3 regions of the Streptomyces sp. NPDC001970 genome follow, and region 1 is predicted to be linked to each of the others. Evidence: predicted binding sites of a transcription regulator. Region 1 holds the regulator's gene; each other region holds the start of a gene.
The links. Region 1 encodes HrcA, which represses chaperone genes, less so after heat shock. Its sites were predicted from a motif close to TTNGCACTCNGNNNNNCNGAGTGCNAA; they were not measured.
Positions count from the first base shown of each region.

Region 1 (4,814 bases):
CTTCGGGATGCAGAGCGCCCGGCAGCACGTACTGAAGGTGCTCGACCGCACGCACACTCCGGGGCGGCCCGAGGCGTGCGTCGCGGAGGCGCGGGCGGCGGGCTTCGAGCACGTCAACCTGGACCTCATCTACGGCACGCCGGGCGAGAGCGACGACGACTGGCGGGCGTCGCTGGACGCGGCGATCGGGGCGGGGCCCGACCACGTGAGCGCGTACGCGCTGATCGTGGAGGAGGGCACGCAACTGGCGCGGCGGATCCGGCGCGGCGAGGTGCCGATGACGGACGACGACGTGCACGCGGACCGGTATCTGATCGCCGACGAGGTGCTGTCCGGGGCGGGCTTCGACTGGTACGAGGTGTCGAACTGGGCCACCTCGGCGGCGGGGCGCTGTCTGCACAACGAGCTGTACTGGCGCGGGGCCGACTGGTGGGGCGCCGGGCCGGGCGCGCACAGCCATGTGGGCGGGGTGCGGTGGTGGAACGTGAAGCATCCCGGCGCGTATGCGGCAGCGCTGGGGGAGGGGCGCTCGCCCGGGGCCGGGCGGGAGGTCCTGGCGGAGGAGGACCGGCGCGTGGAGCGGGTGCTGCTGGAGCTGCGGCTGCGGGAGGGGTGTCCGCTGTCGCTCCTCAAGCCGGAGGGGCTCGCGGCGTCGCGCCGCGCGCTGGCGGACGGGCTGCTGGAGGCCGGGCCGTACGACGACGGGCGCGCCGTCCTCACCCTGCGCGGGCGGCTCCTGGCGGACGCGGTGGTCCGGGACCTGGTCGACTGAGCGGCCACGCGGCCGGACGGACCGGGCCTCCGGGCCCGGGGGCACGTCGACGGCACCCGCTGCCGTTGCGCCCCAGCGGAGCGACTGCCCACAACGGTTACCCGGTCACGAAGTCGATCAGCTCTTCCACCCTCCCCAGCAGCGCCGGTTCCAGGTCCTTGTAGCTGGTGACCCGCGACAGGATGTGCTGCCAGGCCGCCCCCGTGTTGTCCGGCCAGCCCAGGGCGCGGCAGATGCCCGTCTTCCAGTCCTGGCCGTGCGGGACGGAGGGCCAGGCCGGGATGCCCAGCGAGGAGGGCTTCACCGCCTCCCACACGTCGATGTACGGGTGGCCGACCACCAGGACGTGCGGGTCCGTGACCGACGCGGCGATACGGGACTCCTTCGAGCCCGGGACCAGATGGTCCACCAGCACGCCCAGGCGGGCGTCGGCCGACGGGGAGAAGTCCGCGACGATCGACGGCAGGTCGTCGATGCCCTCCAGGTACTCGACGACCACGCCTTCGATGCGCAGGTCGTCGCCCCACACCTTCTCGACCAGCTCCGCGTCGTGACGGCCCTCCACGTAGATGCGGCCCGCGCGGGCCACCCGGGCGCGGGCGCCGGGCACCGCGACCGAGCCGGAGGCGGTACGGGTGGGCCGTGCGGGAGCGCCGGATGCGGGCCGGACGAGAGTGACGACCTTGTCCTCCAGCAGGAAGCCGCGCGGCTCCAGCGGGAACACCCGGTGCTTGCCGAAGCGGTCCTCCAGCGTCACCGTCCCCGCCTCGCAGCGGATCACCGCGCCGCAGAACCCGGTGGTGACCTCCTCGACGACCAGGTCCGGCTCGGCAGGAACCTCCGGAACGGGGGCGGACCGCTTCCACGGCGGGGTCAGGTCCGGGTTGTAGCTGCGCATTGGGCAGACGCTACGACACCGTGAACCGCCGGGCCAGCTCGTCCCGTTGGGCGCGTACGAATGCGGCGTCCACCACCGCCCCGTGCCCCGGTACGTACACCGCGTCCTCCCCGCCCAGCGAGAGCAGCCGGTCCAGGGCCGCCGGCCAGCGGGAGGGGATCGCGTCCGGGCCCGCCTGGGGGTCTCCGGACTCCTCCACGAGGTCGCCGCAGAAGACGACCTCCGGTTCGGTCGCCGTGCCCGGTACCAGCAGGGCCAGGTCGTGGCCCGAGTGGCCCGGGCCGACGTTCGCGAGCAGGACCTGCCGGCCGCCGAGGTCCAGCGTCCACTCGCCGGAGACGACATGCTGCGGCGGCACCAGCACATCCGTGGCCTGCGCCGCGTCGGCCGGCGCCACCCCGTGGCGGATGGCGTCGTCGCGCAGCACGTCCCGGTCCCGGACGAGCAGGTCGTCGACGCCCACCGCGCCGTACACGTGCGCCGCCGAGAACGCCGCCGTGCCGAGGACATGATCGAAGTGCGGGTGGCTGAGCGCGATATGGGTCACACGACGGCCGCTGAGGAGGGTCTGGACCTGGGCCCGGAGTTCGACGCCCTCGCGGAGCGTCGAGCCGGTGTCGTACAGGAGGACCGAGTCGTTCCCGACCACAACTCCGGCCGTCGCGTCCCAGATCGGCAGGCGGCGCCGGCCGACGCCGTCGGCGAGCCGTTCCCAGCCGAAGTCTTCCCAAGCGACGTCCATACGGCGACGCTATCCCGGGCGACCAGCGGCGTCCCTTCGACAGGGTGCCCGGCCGCCCTTGCTCGGGGCGTACCCACCGGCCGTACACTGGCCCGGGGAAGGCTGGCACTCCGAAGCAGTGAGTGCCAAGCGACCAGGCCGAGCAGCAAGGCCGAACGGCAAGGCAAGACCGACCAACCCGCCGATGATCAGCTGGAGGTGCGCGCGATGCTCAGCGAACGCAGACTCGAGGTCCTGCGCGCCATCGTCCAGGACTATGTCGGCACCGAGGAGCCCGTCGGCTCCAAGGCCCTCACCGAGCGCCACAAGCTCGGTGTGTCGCCCGCCACCGTGCGCAACGACATGGCGGTGCTGGAGGAGGAAGGGTTCATCGCCCAGCCCCACACCAGCGCCGGACGGATCCCGACGGACAAGGGCTACCGGCTCTTCGTCGACAAGCTGGCCGGCGTCAAGCCGCTGTCCACGCCCGAGCGGCGGGCGATCCAGAACTTCCTCGACGGAGCCGTCGACCTCGACGACGTGGTGGCCCGTACGGTACGGCTGCTCGCGCAGCTGACCCGCCAGGTCGCGGTCGTCCAGTACCCGTCGCTGACCCGCTCGACCGTGCGGCACGTGGAGCTGCTGTCACTTGCTCCGGCACGCCTGATGCTCGTGCTGATCACGGACACGGGGCGGGTCGAGCAACGGCATGTGGACTGCCCGGCTCCGTTCGGCGAGACCTCGCTGGCGGATCTGCGGGCCCGGCTGAACAGCCGGGTGGTGGGCCGCCGGTTCACGGACGTGCCGCAGCTGGTGCAGGACCTCCCCGAGTCGTTCGAACTCGACGACCGGGGTACCGTCTCCGTCGTGCTCTCGACTCTTCTCGAAACCCTCGTGGAGGAGACCGAGGAGCGGCTGATGATCGGCGGCACCGCCAATCTGACGCGCTTCGCACACGACTTCCCGCTCACGATCCGGCCCGTACTGGAGGCGCTGGAGGAGCAGGTGGTGCTGCTGAAACTGCTCGGCAATGCCAAGGACTCGGGCATGACCGTACGGATCGGGCACGAGAACGCCCATGAGGGCCTCACCTCCACGTCCGTCGTCGCGGTCGGCTACGGTTCGGGCGACGAGGCAGTCGCCAAACTCGGCGTGGTCGGACCGACCCGCATGGACTACCCCGGAACGATGGGAGCGGTACGCGCAGTGGCACGTTACGTCGGACAGATCCTGGCGGAGTCGTAGTGGCCACGGACTATTACGCCGTACTCGGTGTGCGTCGCGACGCCTCGCAGGACGAGATCAAGAAGGCTTTCCGGCGGCTGGCTCGGGAGCTCCACCCGGATGTGAATCCGGACCCGAAGACGCAGGAGCGCTTCAAGGAGATCAACGCCGCCTACGAGGTGTTGTCCGACCCGCAGAAGAAGCAGGTCTACGACCTCGGCGGCGACCCGCTGTCCGCGTCCGGCGGCGCCGGCGCGGGTGCCGGAGGCTTCGGCGCGGGCGGCTTCGGGAACTTCTCGGACATCATGGACGCCTTCTTCGGCACGGCGTCCCAGCGAGGGCCCAGGTCGCGGACGCGGCGCGGGCAGGACGCGATGATCCGGCTGGAGATCGACCTCAACGAGGCGGCCTTCGGCACGACGAAGGACATCCAGGTCGACACCGCTGTCGTGTGTACGACCTGCTCGGGCGAGGGCGCGGCGCCGGGGACCTCGGCGCAGACATGTGACATGTGCCGGGGCCGCGGTGAGGTCTCGCAGGTCACCCGGTCCTTCCTGGGCCAGGTCATGACGTCCCGTCCCTGCCCGCAGTGCCAGGGCTTCGGGACCGTCGTCCCGACGCCGTGCCCGGAATGTGCGGGCGACGGCCGGGTGCGTTCGCGTCGTACGCTGACCGTGAAGATCCCCGCCGGTGTCGACAACGGCACCCGCATCCAGCTCGCCGGCGAGGGCGAGGTCGGGCCCGGTGGCGGCCCTGCCGGTGATCTGTACGTCGAGATCCACGAGGTGCCGCATCAGGTCTTCCAGCGGCGCGGCGACGATCTGCACTGCACGGTGACGATTCCGATGACCGCGGGCGCGCTCGGCACGAAGGTGCCGCTGGAGACGCTGGACGGGATGGAGGAGGTCGACATCCGCCCCGGGACCCAGTCCGGGCAGTCGATCCCGCTGCACGGGCGCGGCATCACGCACCTGCGGGGCGGGGGCCGTGGTGACCTCATCGTCCACGTCGAGGTGCAGACGCCGTCGAAGCTGGATCCGGAGCAGGAGCGGTTGCTGCGGGAGCTGGCGAAGCTGCGGGGCGAGGAGCGGCCGCTGGGGCAGTTCCAGCCGGGGCAGCAGGGGTTGTTCAGCCGCCTCAAGGACGCGTTCAACGGCAGGTGAGGGGGCGCCCCCTCACCTGGCTCCCCCTGCGGGGGC
Region 1 covers NZ_JBSFDW010000052.1:42,394-47,207, forward strand. The annotation lists gene hemW (radical SAM family heme chaperone HemW) at 1-772, shown strand, start outside; gene ACWCP0_RS38040 (DUF3097 domain-containing protein) at 870-1,670, opposite strand; gene ACWCP0_RS38045 (MBL fold metallo-hydrolase) at 1,681-2,412, opposite strand; gene hrcA (heat-inducible transcriptional repressor HrcA) at 2,620-3,636, shown strand; gene dnaJ (molecular chaperone DnaJ) at 3,636-4,778, shown strand.

Region 2 (4,814 bases), on a different contig from region 1:
GTGACCGTGGCGCCGTAGGGGAGCAGGGTGGCGCGACGGGCTCCGGGGTTGACGGGGCTCGTGATCGGGCCCGGATCGTGATGCCAGAGCACCGCCTCCTTCACATCGCCGCCGTCCGAGATCCACTCCGCCTCGAAGTCGTCCGGGACCAGTTCGTGCGGGATGCCGGGCGCGATCTTGATGGCGCCGGTGCCGACCCGGCGCACGGCGTCGATCGCCCAGGACAGCGGCGGGGAGTACGCCTCCGGGTCGAAGATGCGTCCCCGCCCGCCGCGCCGGGCCGGGTCGATGAACAGCGCCTCGGTGGCGGTGAGGTCGTAGTCCATGACGTCCGCGCAGGTGACCCACATCTGCGGCGTGCCCTCCACCACGGTGAGGACATTGACCAGAGCGGTCTCGGCGGTCACCGGGTCCCGGTCGACCGCCTGCACGACGAAGCCCGCACGGGCGAGGGCGATCGCGTCGCCGCCGATGCCGCAGCAGAGGTCGGTGATGTCGACCGGGCCGATGTCCCGGAAGCGCCTGGCCCGGTACTCGGCGACCGACGCGCGGGTGGCCTGTTCGATCCCGTTCGGCGTGAAGTACATCCGGTACGCGTCCTCCGCGCCGAACTTCGCCACCGCCCGCTGCCGCAGCCGCGCCTGGGTCAGCGCCGCCGAGACCAGCTCCGCCGGGTGGTCGCGGCGCAGCCGGGTCGCGAGGGCGAGCTCCTTTGCCGGGTCGTAGTCGCGCAGGGCGGCGAGCAGGGCCTGTCCCTCGTCGCTGAGCAGCGGGCCGAGGTGAGGGAAGGAGACATCGTTCACCCGGCCATTGTCGGCCAGGCGGGGGACGGTGGGGCGCCCGGCGGCGGTGTCGGACCGTTGCGGGCGGGCTGCGCTGACAGGATGCGGCGCCATGCAGCCTGTACGACAAAACGGAAATACGAGAAAAGGATCATCGGGTCGGAGTGTGATGCCGCCCAGGTGGAGCGGACGCACGCACCCCCGCCGGGGCCGACGTGACGCGCTGTCCCGGCAACGCCGCCGCGCGGTGCTGGCCGTCCTGCTCGTCGCCGCTCTCGGCTCCGCCTGTGCGGCCGAGCCGTCCGGCACCGCCACCACGGATCCGCGGGCCCCCGAGCCCGCCGCGCACGGGCGGCAGCAGCCGGCCGCCGGCCCGGCGGGCGCGCTGTCCGACTATGCGAAACGGACGAAGAAGGCCCACGCCGCCCGGGCCACGGCCGCCAAGCGCTGGGGCCTCAAGGCGGTCCCGCTGACCCCGCCCGAGCCACCCGCCGAAAAGCTCACGGTCACCACCCGCAAGGGCTTCGAGGTCGACGACCACGAGGGTCTGCCCCCCGTCTTCACCACCGTGCCGACGAAGGAGAAGGTCGTCTTCCTGACGATCGACGACGGGGCCGAGAAGGACCCCGAGCTGCTGAGAATGATGAGCGAGCTGGACATTCCGTACAGCGCGTTCCTCAGCGACTACCTCGTCCGTGACGACTACGGCTACTTCGAGGAGATGCAGGACCGCGGTGTCGCCCTGAACAACCACACCCTCAGCCACGCCTACCTGCGCGGGCTTTCGTACAAGAAGCAGAAGCGGGAGATCTGCGGGCAGCAGAAGAAGATCAAGAAGCGGTTCGGGAAGCGCCCCCGGCTCTTCCGGCCGCCGTACGGAAGCTACGACCGGCACACGCTGCGCGCCGCCAAGTCGTGCGGGGTGAAGGCCGTGCCGCTGTGGGCCGTGGAGGCGTTCCCCGATCGTGTGGAGTGGCGGGAGCCGGACCACACGCTGCGCCCCGGCGACGTCATCCTCACCCACTTCCGCGGCAAGGAGCAGTGGAAGGGCAGCATGCCCGACATGATCCGCCGGGTCATGAACGTCGCCACCGCGCAGGGCTACGCCGTGGCCCGGCTGGAGGACTACGTCTGAGCCGCACGCACCGGCTGCCGCCGCCCGCCCCGGTGGCGGCCGGTGCCCTTGCCCGCGTGCGACCGTCAGTGGCTCCCGCGGCCGTGGCAGCTCCCGCCCGCGCTGTGGCAGACACACCGGTCGCCGGCCGGCACGGGCACCGGCCCGGGGTGAGTCCCGCGGGCTTCCCGCGCGGCGGAGTGGAGCGCTCCGAGAACCAGCAGGACGACCACCAGGATCTGCGCGCCCGCCGTGATCCGGTGACCGCCGCGGACGAAGGCGTAAGCGGTGAGGGCGATCAGCCCCGCCGCGATGGCGAAACCGATGTACCGGGCCAGTCCGCCGACGGCGCCGGGGCGGCGTCCGCGGCGACCTCCGGGCGCGGGCCGGGGCGCATCCCCGGGCATCTCGGGTGCCTTGGGCCGTGCCCCCTCGGCGGCATCGCTGTCCGGCCGCGTCGCGACGTACACCCACATGGTGGTCACCGCGAGCGCGACGGCGTCCAGGAAGAGGACGAGCAGCGCGAGCGCGGCGTCGCCCCAGGGCCTGGCGGGGCCGCGGTGACGACCGCGCGGCGGGGCCGTGCCGATGGACACCTCCGTACGGTCGTAGGGCATCTCCGAACGGTCGTGGAACGCGGCACCGTGTCCCCTCGTTGTCCCTTCGGAGTCCGGATCGAGACCGAGCCGCAGCCCCGGGCCGCAGTCCCGAGACGCGACCACGGCCCGCAATCACGAGCCGCAATCACGAGCCGCAATCACGGGCCGCAATCACGGGCCGTCGACACTCGGCGCGCCGAGTGATTGGCACTCCGCTTGACCGAGTGCTAATCGCGGTCATAGTCTCGGCTCTGGCACTCCCCACTGGAGAGTGCCAACACAGCGACGGGCAGGTCCGGCACCCGCGACGACGGATCGACCTGGTCGCCACTCAGACAGTCAAACCCCGTGAGATCTCCGAAGGGGGAGGTCGGATCGTGACGACCACCAGCTCCAAGGTTGCCATCAAGCCGCTCGAGGACCGCATTGTGGTCCAGCCGCTCGACGCCGAGCAGACCACGGCCTCTGGCCTGGTCATTCCGGACACCGCCAAGGAGAAGCCCCAGGAGGGCGTCGTCCTGGCCGTTGGCCCGGGCCGCTTCGAGAACGGCGAGCGCCTGCCGCTCGACGTCAAGACCGGCGACGTCGTGCTCTACAGCAAGTACGGCGGCACCGAGGTGAAGTACAGCGGCGAGGAGTACCTCGTCCTCTCGGCTCGCGACGTGCTCGCGATCGTCGAGAAGTAGGCACCTGCAGTTTTGCTGTGAGTCGCGCCCCTGGCCCCCGCGTCGTAAAAAGCCGGGCGGCGAGGGGCGCGGTTCGTTTGTGAGCGATGGCGGCCCCTTCTCGAGGCGGCCGAGGATCGCAGATGAGAGGACTTGAGAAGCTCCATGGCGAAGATCCTGAAGTTCGACGAGGACGCCCGTCGCGCCCTTGAGCGCGGCGTCAACAAGCTCGCCGACACGGTCAAGGTGACGATCGGCCCCAAGGGCCGCAACGTCGTGATCGACAAGAAGTTCGGCGCCCCCACCATCACCAACGACGGTGTCACGATCGCCCGCGAGGTCGAGATCGAGGACCCGTACGAGAACCTCGGCGCCCAGCTGGTGAAGGAGGTGGCGACCAAGACCAACGACATCGCGGGTGACGGCACCACCACCGCCACCGTGCTCGCCCAGGCCCTGGTCCGCGAGGGTCTGCGCAACGTCGCCGCCGGTGCCTCCCCGGCCGCCCTGAAGAAGGGCATCGACGCCGCGGTCAAGGCCGTCTCCGACGAGCTGATCGCCACCGCGCGTCCGATCGAGGAGAAGTCCGACATCGCGGCCGTCGCCGCGCTCTCCGCCCAGGACCAGCAGGTCGGCCAGCTCATCGCCGAGGCGATGGACAAGGTCGGCAAGGACGGTGTCATCACCGTCGAGGAGTCCAACGCCTTCGGCCTGGAGCTCGACTTCACCGAGGGCATGGCCTTCGACAAGGGCTACCTGTCCCCGTACATGGTGAGCGACCAGGAGCGTATGGAGGCCGTCCTCGACGACCCGTACATCCTGATCAACCAGGGCAAGATCTCCTCCATCCAGGACATGCTGCCGCTGCTGGAGAAGATCATCCAGGCCGGCGCCTCCAAGCCGCTGCTGATCATCGCCGAGGACGTCGAGGGCGAGGCCCTGTCCACCCTCGTCGTCAACAAGATCCGCGGCACGTTCAACGCGGTCGCGGTGAAGGCCCCTGGCTTCGGCGACCGCCGCAAGGCGATGCTGCAGGACATGGCCACCCTCACCGGTGCCACCGTCATCGCCGAGGAGGTCGGCCTCAAGCTCGACCAGGCCGGTCTGGAGGTGCTGGGCTCGGCCCGCCGCGTCACCGTCTCCAAGGACGACACCACCATCGTCGACGGTGGCGGCAGCCACGAGGACGTCGTCGGTCGCGTCAACCAGATCAAGGCCGAGATCGAGACCACGGACTCCGACTGGGACCGCGAGAAGCTCCAGGAGCGCCTCGCGAAGCTGGCCGGCGGTGTGTGCGTGATCAAGGTCGGCGCCGCCACCGAGGTGGAGCTGAAGGAGAAGAAGCACCGTCTGGAGGACGCCATCTCCGCGACCCGCGCCGCGGTCGAGGAGGGCATCGTCTCCGGTGGTGGCTCCGCGCTCGTCCACGCCGTGAAGGTGCTGGAGGGCAACCTCGGCCTGTCCGGCGACGAGGCCACCGGTGTGGCGGTGGTCCGCCGCGCCGCCGTCGAGCCGCTGCGCTGGATCGCCGAGAACGCGGGCCTCGAGGGCTACGTCATCACCGCGAAGGTGGCGGAGCTGGAGAAGGGCAACGGCTTCAACGCCGCGACCGGCGAGTACGGCGACCTGGTGAAGGCCGGCGTCATCGACCCGG
Region 2 covers NZ_JBSFDW010000001.1:306,469-311,282, reverse strand. The annotation lists gene ACWCP0_RS01430 (THUMP-like domain-containing protein) at 1-803, opposite strand, end outside; gene ACWCP0_RS01425 (polysaccharide deacetylase family protein) at 1,030-1,917, shown strand; gene ACWCP0_RS01420 (hypothetical protein) at 1,983-2,513, opposite strand; gene groES (co-chaperone GroES) at 2,873-3,181, shown strand; gene groL (chaperonin GroEL) at 3,326-4,814, shown strand, end outside.
Region 2: a site for HrcA is predicted at 2,700-2,726, ahead of groES (co-chaperone GroES). Genes of this name have one in related genera too.

Region 3 (4,814 bases), on a different contig from region 1:
GAATCCACCACGGAAACACCGGTGCCACGCCCAACGGACCTCACCAGCCGATCTGCGGCTCACCCAGGACCTCACGGCCGATGCGCGCCGCGAGCCATCGCGCCCGCTCCTGGTGTGCGTCCCACGTGCTCAGGTGCACGAAGACCGTCTGGGACTCGGTCCAGTGCTCGGTTTCCGTGTCATCGGCGTGGAACACGGCCTGGACCCCGTCGTACCGGGCGCTCCCCGGGTGGTCGGGATCCGGGATATCCGGCCGGACACCGTTCCAGTCGTTGCCGGATCGGGCAGCCCGCTCCGGGCCACCCGCTCAAGGACCACGCCCGTTGAACGGTTCCGTGGCGCTGCCCGCCGGGAGCAGGTCCGTGCCCGCCTCCAGCACGTCCTCGGCCTCCTCCGGAACCAGCGTCTCCTCGATGAACCTGACGGCCCGGCGCAGCCCGTCCCCGGTCTGGTACGGGAAGTCCGTACCGAGCATCAGCCGGTCCGCGCCGTACGACTCGGCCGCCGCACGCAGCGCGGGTTCGTGGCCGTGGGCGACGGTGTCGTAGAACATGCGACGTGCCGCGACGGTCGGCATCTCGACGATGTCCGGTGCCTCCCACGGGACATGCTCATCGGCGCGCGGCAGCAGCATCGGCAGCGCGCCGCCGAGGTGCGCGTGCACGATCCGCAGCCGAGGGAAGCGGCTGGGGATGCCTTCGAGCATCAGGTGCATCGCGCAGATGGTGTCCTCCGTCGGCGCGCCGACCATCCACCGCATCCGGTTCTCGGCGATGAGCGGCGATCCTGCGTCCCGTCCCGCCGGGTGGAGGCTCAGCACCGAGCCCCGGTGGTCCAACTCCTCGAAGAGGGGCCGGAAGACGGGGTCGCCGAGGCTCCGGCCGAGGACCGACGTCGTCAGCCCGGCCCCCGCCATCCCGAGCTCGTCGAGCGCCCGTGCCAGCTCCTCCAGCGAGGCGTCCAGGTGCGGGAGCGGCAGCGCGGCGAAGGCGGAGAAGCGCGCGGGCCAGGCGCGTACGAGCTCCGCGTAGTGGTCGTTGGCGAGACGCGCGGACATGACCGCCTCCGACTCGTCCGGGAAGTACGGGGTCTGCGGGGACACGGACAGGATCTGGTGATCGATGCCGGCGGCGTCGTTCATCGCGAACCGGGCGTCGAGCTCCGAGGGGCTGTCGCCCGCTCCCGGACCGTGCTGCGTCGCCGTGTCCTCGCGCCCGTAGGACTCCAGGAGGTGGAGATAGTCCTCGCTCCACAGATGGGCGTGCACATCGGTCCGCACTCTTTCAGGATCACGCCGCCCCGGCGGGACGTCCACCGGACGCCGGACCGGAACCGCCTGCGCCCCGGGCCGTGAGGCGGATTCCGGAAACGCCCGAGGGCGGCACCCCCTGGGAGTAGGGGTGCCGCCCTCGGTCTTCAGGACGGTTGATCAACCAGAGGTCGATCAGAAGTCCATGTCACCGCCCGGCATGCCGCCGCCGGCCGGGGCCCCGGCCTTCTCCGGCTTGTCGGCGATGACGGCCTCGGTGGTGAGGAACAGCGCGGCGATGGAGGCCGCGTTCTGCAGGGCGGAACGGGTCACCTTCGCCGGGTCGATGATGCCCTCGGCGACGAGGTCGACGTACTCGCCGGTCGCGGCGTTCAGGCCGTGGCCCGGGGTCAGGTTGCGCACCTTCTCCACCACGACGCCGCCCTCGAGGCCGGCGTTGACGGCGATCTGCTTCAGCGGGGCCTCCAGGGCCAGCTTCACAGCAGCCGCACCGGTGGCCTCGTCACCCTCGAGCTCCAGCTTCTCGAAGACGCTGGACGCCTGGATGAGCGCCACGCCACCACCGGCGACGATGCCCTCCTCGACGGCGGCCTTCGCGTTGCGGACGGCGTCCTCGATGCGGTGCTTGCGCTCCTTGAGCTCGACCTCCGTCGCGGCACCGGCCTTGATGACGGCCACGCCGCCGGCCAGCTTCGCGAGGCGCTCCTGGAGCTTCTCACGGTCGTAGTCCGAGTCGGAGTTCTCGATCTCGGCACGGATCTGGTTGACGCGACCGGCGACCTGGTCGCTGTCACCGGCACCGTCGACGATCGTGGTCTCGTCCTTGGTGATGACGACCTTGCGGGCGCGGCCCAGCAGGTCCAGGCCCGCGTTCTCGAGCTTGAGGCCGACCTCCTCGGAGATGACCGTGCCACCGGTGAGGATGGCGATGTCGCCGAGCATGGCCTTGCGGCGGTCACCGAAGCCCGGAGCCTTGACGGCGACGGACTTGAAGGTGCCACGGATCTTGTTGACGACCAGGGTCGACAGGGCCTCGCCCTCGACGTCCTCGGCGATGATCAGCAGAGGCTTGCCCGACTGCATGACCTTCTCCAGCAGCGGGAGCAGGTCCTTCACCGAGGAGACCTTGGAGTTGACGATCAGGATGTACGGGTCGTCCAGGGCCGACTCCATACGCTCCATGTCGGTGGCGAAGTACGCCGAGATGTAGCCCTTGTCGAAGCGCATACCCTCGGTGAGCTCCAGCTCCAGACCGAAGGTCTGGGACTCCTCGACGGTGATGACGCCTTCCTTGCCGACCTTGTCCATCGCCTCGGCGATGAGCTCACCGATCTGGGTGTCGGCGGCGGAGATGGAAGCGGTGGAGGCGATCTGCTCCTTCGTCTCCACGTCCTTGGCCTGCTCGAGCAGGGCGCCGGAGACGGCCTCGACGGCCTTCTCGATGCCGCGCTTCAGGGCCATCGGGTTGGCGCCGGCCGCCACGTTGCGCAGGCCCTCGCGGACGAGCGCCTGGGCGAGCACGGTCGCGGTGGTCGTACCGTCACCGGCGACGTCGTCCGTCTTCTTGGCGACTTCCTTGACCAGCTCGGCGCCGATCTTCTCGTACGGGTCCTCGAGCTCGATCTCCTTGGCGATGGAGACACCATCGTTGGTGATCGTGGGGGCGCCCCACTTCTTCTCGAGGACGACGTTCCGGCCCTTGGGGCCAAGGGTGACCTTGACGGCGTCGGCGAGCTGGTTCATCCCGCGCTCGAGACCGCGCCGTGCCTCCTCGTCGAACGCGATGATCTTGGCCATGTGAAGTGGTCCTCCCGGACTGGGGTGGATTGCTCCGGACCGCGCTGGCGCCCGCGACGGACGGCCTGCAAGCCTTGTGGTTCCTTGCCCCACCTGGCCTGCGGACCTCACCTACCCGGTCCATTGTTGTCACTCTCACTCGGAGAGTGCTAACGCCAATGATTAGCACTCGGGCATGGAGAGTGCAAGCCGCTTCGAGGAAGCGTCGAGGGGGGCGACCGTCGGACGACGGGTGGGGCGGGCGGCTCCCGGAGAGGGGTCGGGCGCACGGCAGCGGGCACGACAGAGGGCCCGTACCCCAGTCCAGGGGACGGACCCTCCGCTACGTCGCTGCAGTCGGTCGGCGCTTCAGCCGGCCACACGGACCATGTCCGCCTGCGGCCCCTTCTGGCCCTGCGAGATCTCGAACTCGACCCGCTGACCCTCCTCCAGGGTGCGGTAGCCGTCCATCTGGATCGCGCTGTAGTGGACGAAAACATCCGCACCACCGTCGACCGCGATGAAGCCGTACCCCTTCTCCGCGTTGAACCACTTGACGGTGCCCTGAGCCATGCCTAACTCCCCTATTACTGGCCCTTGCACAGGACCGCACTTCGCGGACCCGGGTCAGACCTCATCCACGAAGAGGCGTGGATGTGCGCCGGAACGCGTCGACCGCGGCTGAATGTATCTGTCCAACTGCCGTCTGCAACAGGTCAATCGGACGAGAATTCTGGGCAGGGCCGAAAGGGCAATTACTGCGAATTCACTGGATTCCAGGGCAAGTCGGGCCGACCAAAGCGCGCATAAGCCGCATCGAACTCGAACACTTTGGCTGCTTCTTATCGTGTGCGGACGCATTCTCATATGCACGTGGCACAAGCAGCGGCGGGGACTTCCCCAACTCTACCGCGCTCAACCCTGCAGAATTGCCCCCTCCGCTTAGCTTGCGGAGGGGGCAATTCTGTTAACTCTGCGTGCCGCCCACCGGGTCGGCGCCGGGCCCGGAGGTCAGCCTCCGGCACTGTGTCGATGGTCAGCCTCCGGCACTGTGTCGGACGGTCAGCCTCCGGCGACGGCCGGGATGATCGAGACGCCCGCGCCGTCCGGCGTCGCCGTCTCCATCCCCTGCTCGAAGCGCACGTCGTCGTCGTTGACGTACACGTTCACGAAGCGGCGCAGCTTGCCCTGGTCGTCCAGGACGCGGGCCGCGATGCCGGTGTGGTTCTTCTCCAGGTCGGCGATGACCTCGGCGAGGGTCGCGCCCTCCGCCGGAACCTCGGCCTGACCGCCCGTGTACGTGCGGAGGATGGTGGGGATGCGGACGTTGACGCTCATGCGAGGCCAGCCTCTCGGAAAGAGTCCAGGTTGGGGCTGATGACCGCGGACATGCCCGTCGTGGGGGCCACCGCGTCCAGGGTCTTCAGGCCGTCACCCGTGTTGACGACCACCGTCGTGAGGGACGGGTCGATGGCGCCGGCCTCGATCAGCTTCTTCGCCACGCCGAGGGTCGTCCCGCCGGCGGTCTCCGTGAAGATGCCCTCGGTGCGGGCCAGCAGCTTGATCGCGTCCACGATCTGCTCGTCGGTCACGTCCTCGACGGCGCCGCCGGTGCGGCGGCAGATGTCCAGGACGTACGGACCGTCGGCCGGGTTGCCGATGGCGAGCGACTTGGCGATGGTGTCGGGCTTCTGCGGCCGCACGACGTCGTGGCCGGCCTTGAAGGCCACGGACACCGGGGAGCAGCCCTCCGCCTGGGCGCCGAAGA
Region 3 covers NZ_JBSFDW010000004.1:130,752-135,565, reverse strand. The annotation lists gene ACWCP0_RS07240 (hypothetical protein) at 41-196, opposite strand; gene ACWCP0_RS07235 (amidohydrolase family protein) at 308-1,279, opposite strand; gene groL (chaperonin GroEL) at 1,445-3,067, opposite strand; gene ACWCP0_RS07225 (cold-shock protein) at 3,416-3,619, opposite strand; gene ACWCP0_RS07220 (MoaD/ThiS family protein) at 4,109-4,384, opposite strand; gene thrC (threonine synthase) at 4,381-4,814, opposite strand, start outside.
Region 3: a site for HrcA is predicted at 3,230-3,256, ahead of groL (chaperonin GroEL). Genes of this name have one in related genera too.